Regions from separate parts of the Bacillus smithii genome, predicted to be linked through region 3. Evidence: riboswitches for the same ligand, from Rfam matches in the RefSeq annotation. Region 3 holds a riboswitch; each other region holds the start of a gene.

Region 1 (3,286 bases), 1.2 Mb from region 3:
CGGATTTGGATTTTGTGCCATCCGATAAACGGAACCTTTTCCATCAGCAAAAAGTTGATAAGCGACCATCGCCTCGGCACCTTGCTCGGTTGCCACTTCATCTGCATCACCCGTTGCCGTGTGGCGAAATTGTCCGGCACCATTATAAAAACGGATCAAATAGCTCAACAAATTGCCGTCTTTTTTCGTAAATGCAGCACCTTGAGGATCAACTCCTGCTGCTGTCAAACCTATAATGGCTGCGGATGCTGCTTCACTTGTTTCCCCTAGTTGAGGATCTGCAAAACCACCATTTTCCTTCTGTTCAGCAGACAGCCAATCGACACCTCGTTTAATAGCGGCAGCCACTTCCGGTTCATCCTTATAAGGAGCCAGAGCAGCGATTGCGATTCCGGTCATATCGACAGGTGAACCTTGGCCGTTATATAGCGTCCACTTGCCATCCGCTTCCTGTAATTCTAAAATGCGTTTCTTTAACTTTTCTCTCGTCCAATTAGCGTTTGATGGAACTGGATAATTTCCGCTGTCCAAAGCAATTAAGGCATACAAGATTCCGTTTGTGCCTTGGCGAGTCATTGGACAGCTTTCGTTTTTTTCGCAATAGTCACTGTTGTAGATTTTCTCCACTAAATTATATCCTGCTATATCGCGAGGATCTCCTCCTGCAGCCGTTATACCAATAACATCTCTTTCATAATCGGTAATATTCCGGTACTCTCCTTTTGTCTCTATCACTTGTTGCTTTATGTCATTCAAATAAGATGCAGGAACTTTCATTCCGGCTTGACGAATGGCAACAGCCTCCCACGGACTGTCGACTCCCGATTGAAGAATATGGTTCACCGTCGTTTTTAAAATGTCATTTATTTCGTTTTCACTGACCTTATTTGGTTCGTTTACCGGCGATGTATTGGACCCATCTGATCCATTTTGACCATTGCCGCTGCCTTCATTTCCGGTATTTCCGTTATTTCCACTATTTCCATTGTTTTCATTATTCCCGTTGTTTCCGTTATATTCGTTCGTTCCCCACGTTTCGACTTTAAAAGTTATATTGTCATCCGGTTGCAGTACATAGGACGATGCACCGACGGAAGCCATTTGGCCATTGACATAAAATGCCCAATATTGCCCCCATGTATCATGAGATTCAAGCCGTTCTGTTCCGATGTTTTGAACGTAAAAACCAAAGTCTTTACTATAAGTAACATCAAGAGGAATCTTTTGATCATCCGCAATCGATTTTAACAAATCGTAAGCCGTCGCATGGCCTTCGGTTGTTCTTTTTACATTCGAAACAAAAGGTTTTCCATCTTTCCCGATGATCGTTAAACTGGCATCTACTTTCTGATTTTTCGTATAATCAGTCGTGTATTCCCACTGAATGTGATCATGGTTGGTCACTTGATATACAGCGGCACTGACAGGAATGGAGAGCCCGTTGACATACACCATCCAGCCGCTAGCCGGTCCGCGGTCGCCTCCATGTAAACCATTGATACCGTCTACATAAACGTTTTCACCGCTTCCCTTCGTTTCGACCGAAAGATGGTTTTCAAGGGCTGCTTTTTGCAAAACGTCCAAAATCGTACTTCCAGAAGGGACATCGACCGCCGTTGTTTGCAAGATCGGACCATTGTCCCCGATGATGGTCACTCCTACTTCTGATTGCTGCTGTTCAGCCGTTATACTGCTATTTGACGGTTCCGACGCGAAAGCAGTAAAACCAAATGCCAATTGGCCTATTATGAAAATAGACATTAAAGCCGTGACAGCTATCTTTTTAATAGAAAACACAAATCCCCCTCCTCAACGATATGTAATAATAAAAAATAACCAAAAGAAAAAGGCACACCTAACGAGATAGGGTGCCAAAAAAAAACAAAAATAGCCAGCAACAAACTGACGCACCCTATCCTCGTAGGTATAACGTCGCAAGAAAAAATAGGCAGGTCTCCTGGCTCATGATCATCGCTTTCTAAAGCCTTCCCATCTGCAAAACAGCAAACAGTGGCAAACCATTTAGAAAGCTCCCATTCACAGTGGCGGGACCGCGCCGGATTTTCACCGGACTTCCCTTTTCATGGCAAGAGCTCGACAGCACGGCTTTTGCCAACCTATTTTCCTATTAACTAATTGTATTTGAATTTATCATAGCCAATCAAAGTGTAAACTGTCAAACGGACAAAAAATGACAAAATGGTTTGCCAAACAATCATTTTTTCTAACATCCATTAAAAAACTTTTTGGTGGCAAGTAAAAGAATCAATCGCTTCGAAATCTGGCTCATAGCCAATCCCGGGTTTTTCAGGGACATGAATCCATCCATTCTCGACGGTCACTTCCGGTTGAATGATATCACGTTCCCAATAATGAGATGAGGCAGCCGTATCCCCTGGCAAAGTAAATTGATCCAGAGTAGTGATGGCAACGTTATGGGCCCGGCCGATTCCTGCTTCAAGCATTCCTCCACACCAAAGCGGAATGTGATGTTCTTTGCAAAAATCGTGAATTTTGATAGACTCTCCTAATCCGCCAACGCGGCCGATTTTCAGATTAATAATTTGACAACTTCCAAGTTCAACAGCTTTTCTTACATCTTCAAGACTATGAATGCTTTCGTCCAAACATATCGGCGTTTTCAGTTCCTTTTGAACCAACGCATGATCGACGATATCATCGTGGGCCAACGGCTGCTCAATCATCATTAAATGAAAGTCATCCAATTGTTTCAATAAAGGAACATCTTCCAAACGATAAGCAGAGTTGGCATCGGCCATCAAAGGGAGCTGCGGAAAATAATGACGGATTTGTCTGATCACTTCTACATCCCAGCCAGGTTTGATTTTCACTTTCACTCTTTTATATCCTTGTTCCACATAGTTTTTGATCATTTCCAGCAAATCATCGATGGATTTTTGAATGCCAAGGCTGATACCAACCTCTATTTGTCGCTTTTTCCCCCCAATCACTTGGTAAAGCGGTTTGTTTAAACGCTTTGCATATAAATCCCAAATGGCCGTTTCAATAGCGGATTTTGCCATATAATTACCACGAATCGGCTGAAATATCGAATTTACTTCATGTGGATGAGAAATCTCCCGCCCTTTTATCATGGGGATTAAAAAATCTTCCAAAATATGCCAGTTGGTTTGAAACGTTTCTTCAGTATAGGTAGGTGCGCTAAAGGCAACGGATTCCCCCCAACCTATATTCCCGCTCTCATCTTGCACCTCAACTAAAATGAAATCTTTCATTTGGATGATGCCAAAACTGGTGACAAAAG
Region 2 (3,286 bases), 330 kb from region 3:
AGTTACTTATTTCCCACATACGCTCGCTGGGAAGTGCAGCCCGTAAAAGCGAAAGGATCGCGGCTGACAGATCAAAACGGCGATGAGTATCTCGATTTTACAGCCGGTATCGGAGTGACCAATCTCGGACATGTACCATCCACTGTTAAAGAAGAGGTAATCGACCAGCTCAACCTGTTTTGGCACACTTCCAATCTGTTTCAAAGCAAACTTCAAGAAGAAACCGCCAAGCTTTTAGCGGAAGCATCCGGTCTTGATCTTGTATTCTTTTGCAACAGCGGAGCGGAAGCAAACGAAGCGGCGATCAAATTAGCCAGAAAGGCAACCGGCCGCTCGAAAATCATCACGTTCTTACATTCGTTTCACGGACGGACTTTTGCCGGAATGGCCGCAACCGGACAGGAAAAAGTCAAAATCGGCTTTGGCCCGATGCTGGAAACATTTGAATACGTTCCTTTCAACGATATCGAAGCTTTAAAAGCAGCGCTTGATGAAAACACGGCGGCGGTGATGACCGAAATTATCCAAGGAGAAGGAGGCATAAATCCGGCCACGCCGGAATTTTTACAGTCATTGGAAACGTTATGCCATGAAAACGGTTCTCTCCTCATCATCGATGAAATCCAAACCGGCATCGGCCGGACAGGCAAACCGTTTGCCTTCCAACATTATGGCCTGCATCCCGACATTGTCTCGGTCGCAAAAGGAATCGCCAGCGGACTGCCTTTAGGTGCCATCATCGGCAAAAAAGAACTAGGCCAAGCCTTTTCTCCGGGCTCTCACGGTTCCACTTTTGGGGGCAATCCGGTTTCTGTCCGAGCCGCAAAAGCCACATTGGAAATCATTTTCCAAAACGATTTTCTGAATGAAGTAGAGAGAAAAGGAGCTTATTTCCAAAACTTGTTGAAAACGAAATTATCCGATGCAAAAGTAGTTAAATCTATTAGAGGAAAAGGGTTAATGATCGGTATAGAGCTTACAGATAATGCAGAACCTTTCCTCGTTCAAGCAAGAAAAGAAAAACTGCTGATTTTAACAGCCGGATCTCATGTCCTCCGCCTCCTTCCTCCATTAACGGTCTCAGATTCAGAAATCGAAAAAGCCGTCAACATCTTGTCAAAAGTTCTGGGATCGTAAATGAATATTCCACATCATTCTCCCCTTGTCTCTTTGAAAATGACAGGGGGATTTCTTTTTTTGCACTTCTTCACTCAGGTTCTCTTCTTTCTTTATCACTATCGATAAAGAGCTCTGCCCTCTTGACAATTCTTTGCGCAAAGTTTATCATCACAATATATAGATCGACAACTCCATACAATTTCAATATATTGTTTCGCTGCAAGCGATGGTGTCGTTGGACTTAAAAGGGAATCCGGTGAAATTCCGGAGCTGTCCCCGCAACTGTAAGTGAGACGAACGGGAATACCACTGTATCAGTTTGCTGTTCGGTGCTGATATGGGAAGGTCCCTAGTAGGATGACCACAAGCCAGGAGACCTGCCATCCTTGTCAAGTTTCAATTCTCCGGGGATTTGGGAAGATGAAACGATAGTGAAAAAAGGTTGCCTCTGCCTTTTTTGTCTATCGTTTGATCCGCTCATATTTCCGGGCGGATTTTTTTGTTCTTTCAAACGATAAGGAGGACCAAACCATGATCTCAACCAATTCAAAAGAACAAGTTTTTCAGCTTTTATTTGAAAAACTATCTCACCAATATCCACAGCTTGATTTTTCGATATTATCCTTAAAAGCCAAACAGATGGCGGAGCAAAAACCTTGGCTTTCGACCAAAGCGTTAACCGAGGAATTGATTTTGGAATGTCTCGGTTTTATTTCTGTAGAAGAACCTGAATGGACGTTTGTAGCCGCCAAGCTGTTCGCCGGTCTATTGTATACAGAAGCGGCTGCCAACAGAGGCTATGATCCGGGCGAGACAGGCTACGGGCCTTTTTATCCGTTGATTCAACATTTGACGGAGATTGGAATTTACGACTCTGTTCTGCTTGAAACCTACAGCAAACAGGAAATAGAAGAGTTGGAATCTATTATTGATCCGAAAAAAGACGAGCTATTTACATACATCGGGCTGCGTACATTAAATGACCGGTATTTAGCAAAAGATTATGAAAAACGAACGATGGAATTGCCGCAAGAACGTTGGATGATCATCGCCATGACGTTGATGCAAAAGGAACCGAAAGAAAAACGTCTAACGCTTGTGAAAGAAGCCTACTGGGCATTAAGCAATCTCTATATGACCGTAGCCACTCCGACTTTGGCCAACGCCGGCAAAAAATACGGTCAATTATCCAGCTGCTTTATCGATACAGTAGACGACAGCCTGCAAGGAATTTACGACAGCAACACCGATGCGGCCAATCTATCGAAACATGGCGGCGGAATCGGTCTGTATCTTGGAAAAATCCGCAGCCGCGGCAGCGCCATTCGCGGCCATCAAGGCGCTTCATCAGGAGTTATTCCATGGATGAAACAATTGAACAATACCGCTGTCAGCGTCGATCAGCTCGGACAACGCAAAGGAGCGATTGCCGTCTATCTGGACGTTTGGCATAAAGATATTTTTGCATTTCTAGACGCGAAGCTGAATAACGGCGACGAACGGTTCCGTACCCATGATATCTTCACGGGCGTGTGCATACCCGATCTCTTTATGGAAGCCGTCGAAAACCGGGATGATTGGTATTTGTTTGATCCTCATGAGGTCAGAACCGTCATGGGCTTCTCATTGGAAGATTATTATGACGAAGAAAAAGGCCGGGGAAGCTTCCGTGAAAAATATCAAGAATGTGTCAACCATCCACAGCTTTCCAAAGAAAAAGTGCCTGCGATTGAAATTATGAAATCCATTATGAGAAGCCAGCTCGAAACGGGAACGCCGTTTATGTTCTACCGTGATGAGGCCAATCGCATGAATCCGAACAAGCATAAAGGAATGATCTACGCCACAAATTTGTGCACCGAGATTGCCCAAAATATGAGCCCGACCGTCATGACCCAACAATATATCCAAGACGGCCGCATTCACGTGGAGAAAGTTCCGGGAGATTTTGTCGTTTGTAATTTGTCGTCCATCCATTTAGCAAGGGCCGTTCAAGATGGATGCTTGGAACGTCTCATCCGGATTCAAGTCCGAATGCTCGACAATGTGATCGACATTAACCATCTTCCTGTTTTGCAGGCTCAAATCACGAATCAAAAATATCGAGCCGTCGGATTAGGCACGTTCGGCTGGCATCATTTGCTCGCTTTGAAACATATCCGCTGGG
Region 3 (3,286 bases):
CACGGCCCAATTCAAATAGTTTTGCTTGTCATGATCCTTCAAAGGCAATCCTTCCAGCAAAGCGGGTTCATCTACTTGGATCATCGCAATGCCTGCTGATTCTAATGCTTCCACTTCTTTTCTTAAAGCGAGCGCAATTTGTTCGCATACTTCTTGACGAGATTTATCATCGCGAACAAACGACCAGTTTAAAATCGTCACCGGTCCCGTAAGCATCCCTTTTACAGGCTTGTCCGTTAATGATTGTGCATAGACGCTTTCTTTCACGGTCATCGGCTGTAAAAATTCTACGTCGCCGTAGATAATAGGGGGACGGACACAGCGTGAGCCATACGATTGGACCCAACCATTTTCGGTAAAAGCGAATCCTCCCAGTTTCTCCCCAAAAAACTCCACCATATCGGTTCTTTCAAATTCACCATGAACCAATACATCCAGTCCTATCTCTTCTTGTAGACAAATCCATTTTTCAATTTGCTGCTGAATAAACTGTTCGTACTGCTGTTCATTCCATTCGCCTTTTTTCCATTTTTGCCTTGCCTTGCGGATATCAGCTGTTTGCGGAAAACTGCCGATAGTCGTTGTCGGAAGAATGGGGAGGTCGAACGCTTCTTTTTGGACGGATTGGCGAATGGAATAAGGCGATTTTCTTTTCGCTGATACATGTTGTAAGTTTTTTTGAGCATGCTGTACACTTTGGCGATGTCTTTCCGAATGGTTTTTCCATGTTTGGATGATTTGTTGGTTTTCTTGAAAATAAGCGTCGTCCACCCCGTGTTGATCTCTTGCCAGGAACACAATTTCGGTTAATTTTTCATCCGCAAAAGCCAACGATTGTTTGATGATTTTGTCTAATTTTGTTTCGTTCTTCGTCGTTACCGGTACATGAATTAAGCTGCAAGAAGGTTGAATCCACAGCATCGATTCCGGAACGACAGAAGTGATCTTTTCAATGAGATGACGTTTTTCCGCTAAATCAGACCGCCAGATGTTCCGTCCGTCAATGATGCCAGCCGCGAGCACTTTATTGTCGGGAAAGTCGTGAGTAAGCAGTGATTCTAAGTTGTTTTCGCCGCCATGGACAAAATCGAGTCCGACTCCTTGAATCGGCAAGTCCATAAGCTCTTGGTACCAATCGACGGAATCAAAGTATGTTTGCAGCATAATTTTTAAGTTTGGTGCCGCCTCATGCAATTGATGATAAATGAACTGGATCGTTTTCATTTCCTCTTTGGAAATAGAAGTAACGAGAATAGGTTCATCGATTTGCAGCCATTCTACCTTTTCATTTTGCAATTCCTGTAAAATTTGTTCATAAAGAGGAAGAAGCTGCAAAATAAGGGCAGGGAGCTCTTTTTCCTTATATCCTTTGGACAGTTTGATGAAGGTATATGGCCCGATCAGTACAGGTTTTCCTAAGATTCCAAGCTTCCTTTTTGCTTCTTGGTACGCTTTCAGCGGCTTGTTTTCAATGAGTCTTGGTTGGGCGTTGTTCCATTCAGGCACAATATAATGGTAGTTTGTATTGAACCATTTCGTCATTTCGCAAGCATGCGCAGTGTCGCTGCCGCGCGCCATGGCAAAATAAACAGAAAGGGGAATGTCATTTCCTTTCCAATTAAATCGTTCCGGTACTAATCCAAACATAGTTGCCGTGTCCAACATTTGATCGTAAAACGTAAAATCGCCGACGGGGATAAGGTCAATCCCGATTTCATGCTGTTTTTTCAAGTGTTGATGCCGAATGGATTCCATCGTCTGTAGAAACTGGCTTTCATCCACTTGGCCTTTCCAAAATTGTTCCAATGCTTTTTTCCATTCTCGATTTTCACCAATACGTGGATAACCAAGATTGCTTGATTTCATGTGTTTTTTCACTCCCTAATTAATTTCCCCAAATAAAAAGGCATTTCTAACGTTCGATAAGGAGTTAGAAATGCCAAAAAAAGGGTGTAAAATACCCTGTTTTTTCCATTCATAACACCTCCCTATCTCCCGTAGGTAAAAGCAGTGTTGTCAGAACAGGCAGGTCTCCTGACTTAAGGGTCATCGCTTTTTGCCGACCTTCCCAGCCTTTTCGGCCAGTGGCTGCATCGGCATTGCTCGCCTCTTACAGTGGCGGGACCGTGCCGGATTTGCACCGGGCTTCCCTTTTCATCCAAGGACAAAAATCGTCTTTGGAACCTGTTCCCACAATATTAAATTGTAAAAAAATAATTTATATTATAAATTATAGAAAAACAGTAACGTCAAGATATCATGATCGGTGGTAATTGTCAAGGGAGCAAAAAATAGGAGAGTGAGGGTTCACTCTCCATCGAAAGTAGGATCTGTTAAGCATTTTTTCAATCGATTTCAGAATGGTTCGTTAAAGTTTAATGAGCCGGTTTTTTTTCACCCAATAAAAAGATCTTTGTTACAATCCGAGAAATTAAGAATGTGATCAAGTATACGATCAAAATGTGAAAATAGTTCACCCCGTCAAATACGACTAATAAACCAAGGCTGGCCAAAATCGGTTTCACGATAAAAGCGAATACACAGGCGGTAAGAAAGGAATAGAGATAAAAATTTTTATTGTGATTCAACGTCCATTGATAGACGAGCATAAAGACGACCGGAACAAGGGAGGCATCCAATGAAAAACTAGGAAAGTAAGGAATGGCTTCATAGGGATATCCCCATAATCTTGTCCTTACCCCGTATGTATCAATATATGCAAACCAAGCATGTATATTAAAGCCATAAAATCCAATTAAAAAAATTTTCTCTCTGTCTATCGTAAAAGCTAAAACAATTAAGGGAACGATGAGCATTAACACAACCACCCAAAATTGCCATGTATGAAAACTGGAATATTGTGCCCAATAGTCTGCATGTAAGATACTTACTTTTTGTTGTAATTTTGTTACATAATCGAATAATTGCTGTTGATGTTGGTTCATAAAATCCCACCTTCCTGTTCGTTTCTCTATATTTATGGTTACCTAAAAGACGAAAAATATACGACATGCACTAAGGAAATCATAATTAGATTTATTAGATCTTTGATCCCACATGAATCATCTTTTTTCTCGTTGCAGATGATGGAAAAGTAGAATTGGGAATAAGAAATAAAAGGAAAAATTACCACCGCAAAGAGAAGATTTCGAAGGTTGAAATGAACTCTCCGCTTCCCTATCCGGATTGAACAGATCAGGAAAAGATGTTATATGGTCGTTATGGGAATGAAGATCAACTACGGATGACTTGGCGTAAGAACAACGGCCCCAAAGTACCGATTAGT

What was found. A riboswitch is a leader RNA that binds a small molecule or an ion and turns the genes downstream of it on or off. The one in region 3 is predicted to bind cobalamin.
Region 1: linked by a shared signal. The riboswitch ahead of BSM4216_RS05415 (DUF4430 domain-containing protein) and the one ahead of metE (5-methyltetrahydropteroyltriglutamate--homocysteine S-methyltransferase) in region 3 are both predicted to bind cobalamin.
Region 2: linked by a shared signal. The riboswitch ahead of BSM4216_RS13925 (ribonucleoside-diphosphate reductase subunit alpha) and the one ahead of metE (5-methyltetrahydropteroyltriglutamate--homocysteine S-methyltransferase) in region 3 are both predicted to bind cobalamin.

The regions. Positions count from the first base shown of each region.
Region 1 covers NZ_CP012024.1:1,133,932-1,137,217, reverse strand. The annotation lists gene BSM4216_RS05415 (DUF4430 domain-containing protein) at 1-1,797, opposite strand, end outside; cobalamin riboswitch at 1,931-2,136, opposite strand; gene menC (o-succinylbenzoate synthase) at 2,235-3,286, opposite strand, start outside.
Region 2 covers NZ_CP012024.1:2,966,256-2,969,541, forward strand. The annotation lists gene BSM4216_RS13920 (acetylornithine transaminase) at 1-1,137, shown strand, start outside; gene argB (acetylglutamate kinase) at 1-1, shown strand, start outside; cobalamin riboswitch at 1,330-1,518, shown strand; gene BSM4216_RS13925 (ribonucleoside-diphosphate reductase subunit alpha) at 1,651-3,286, shown strand, end outside.
Region 3 covers NZ_CP012024.1:3,296,683-3,299,968, reverse strand. The annotation lists gene metE (5-methyltetrahydropteroyltriglutamate--homocysteine S-methyltransferase) at 1-1,866, opposite strand, end outside; cobalamin riboswitch at 2,008-2,203, opposite strand; gene BSM4216_RS15455 (CBO0543 family protein) at 2,376-2,945, opposite strand.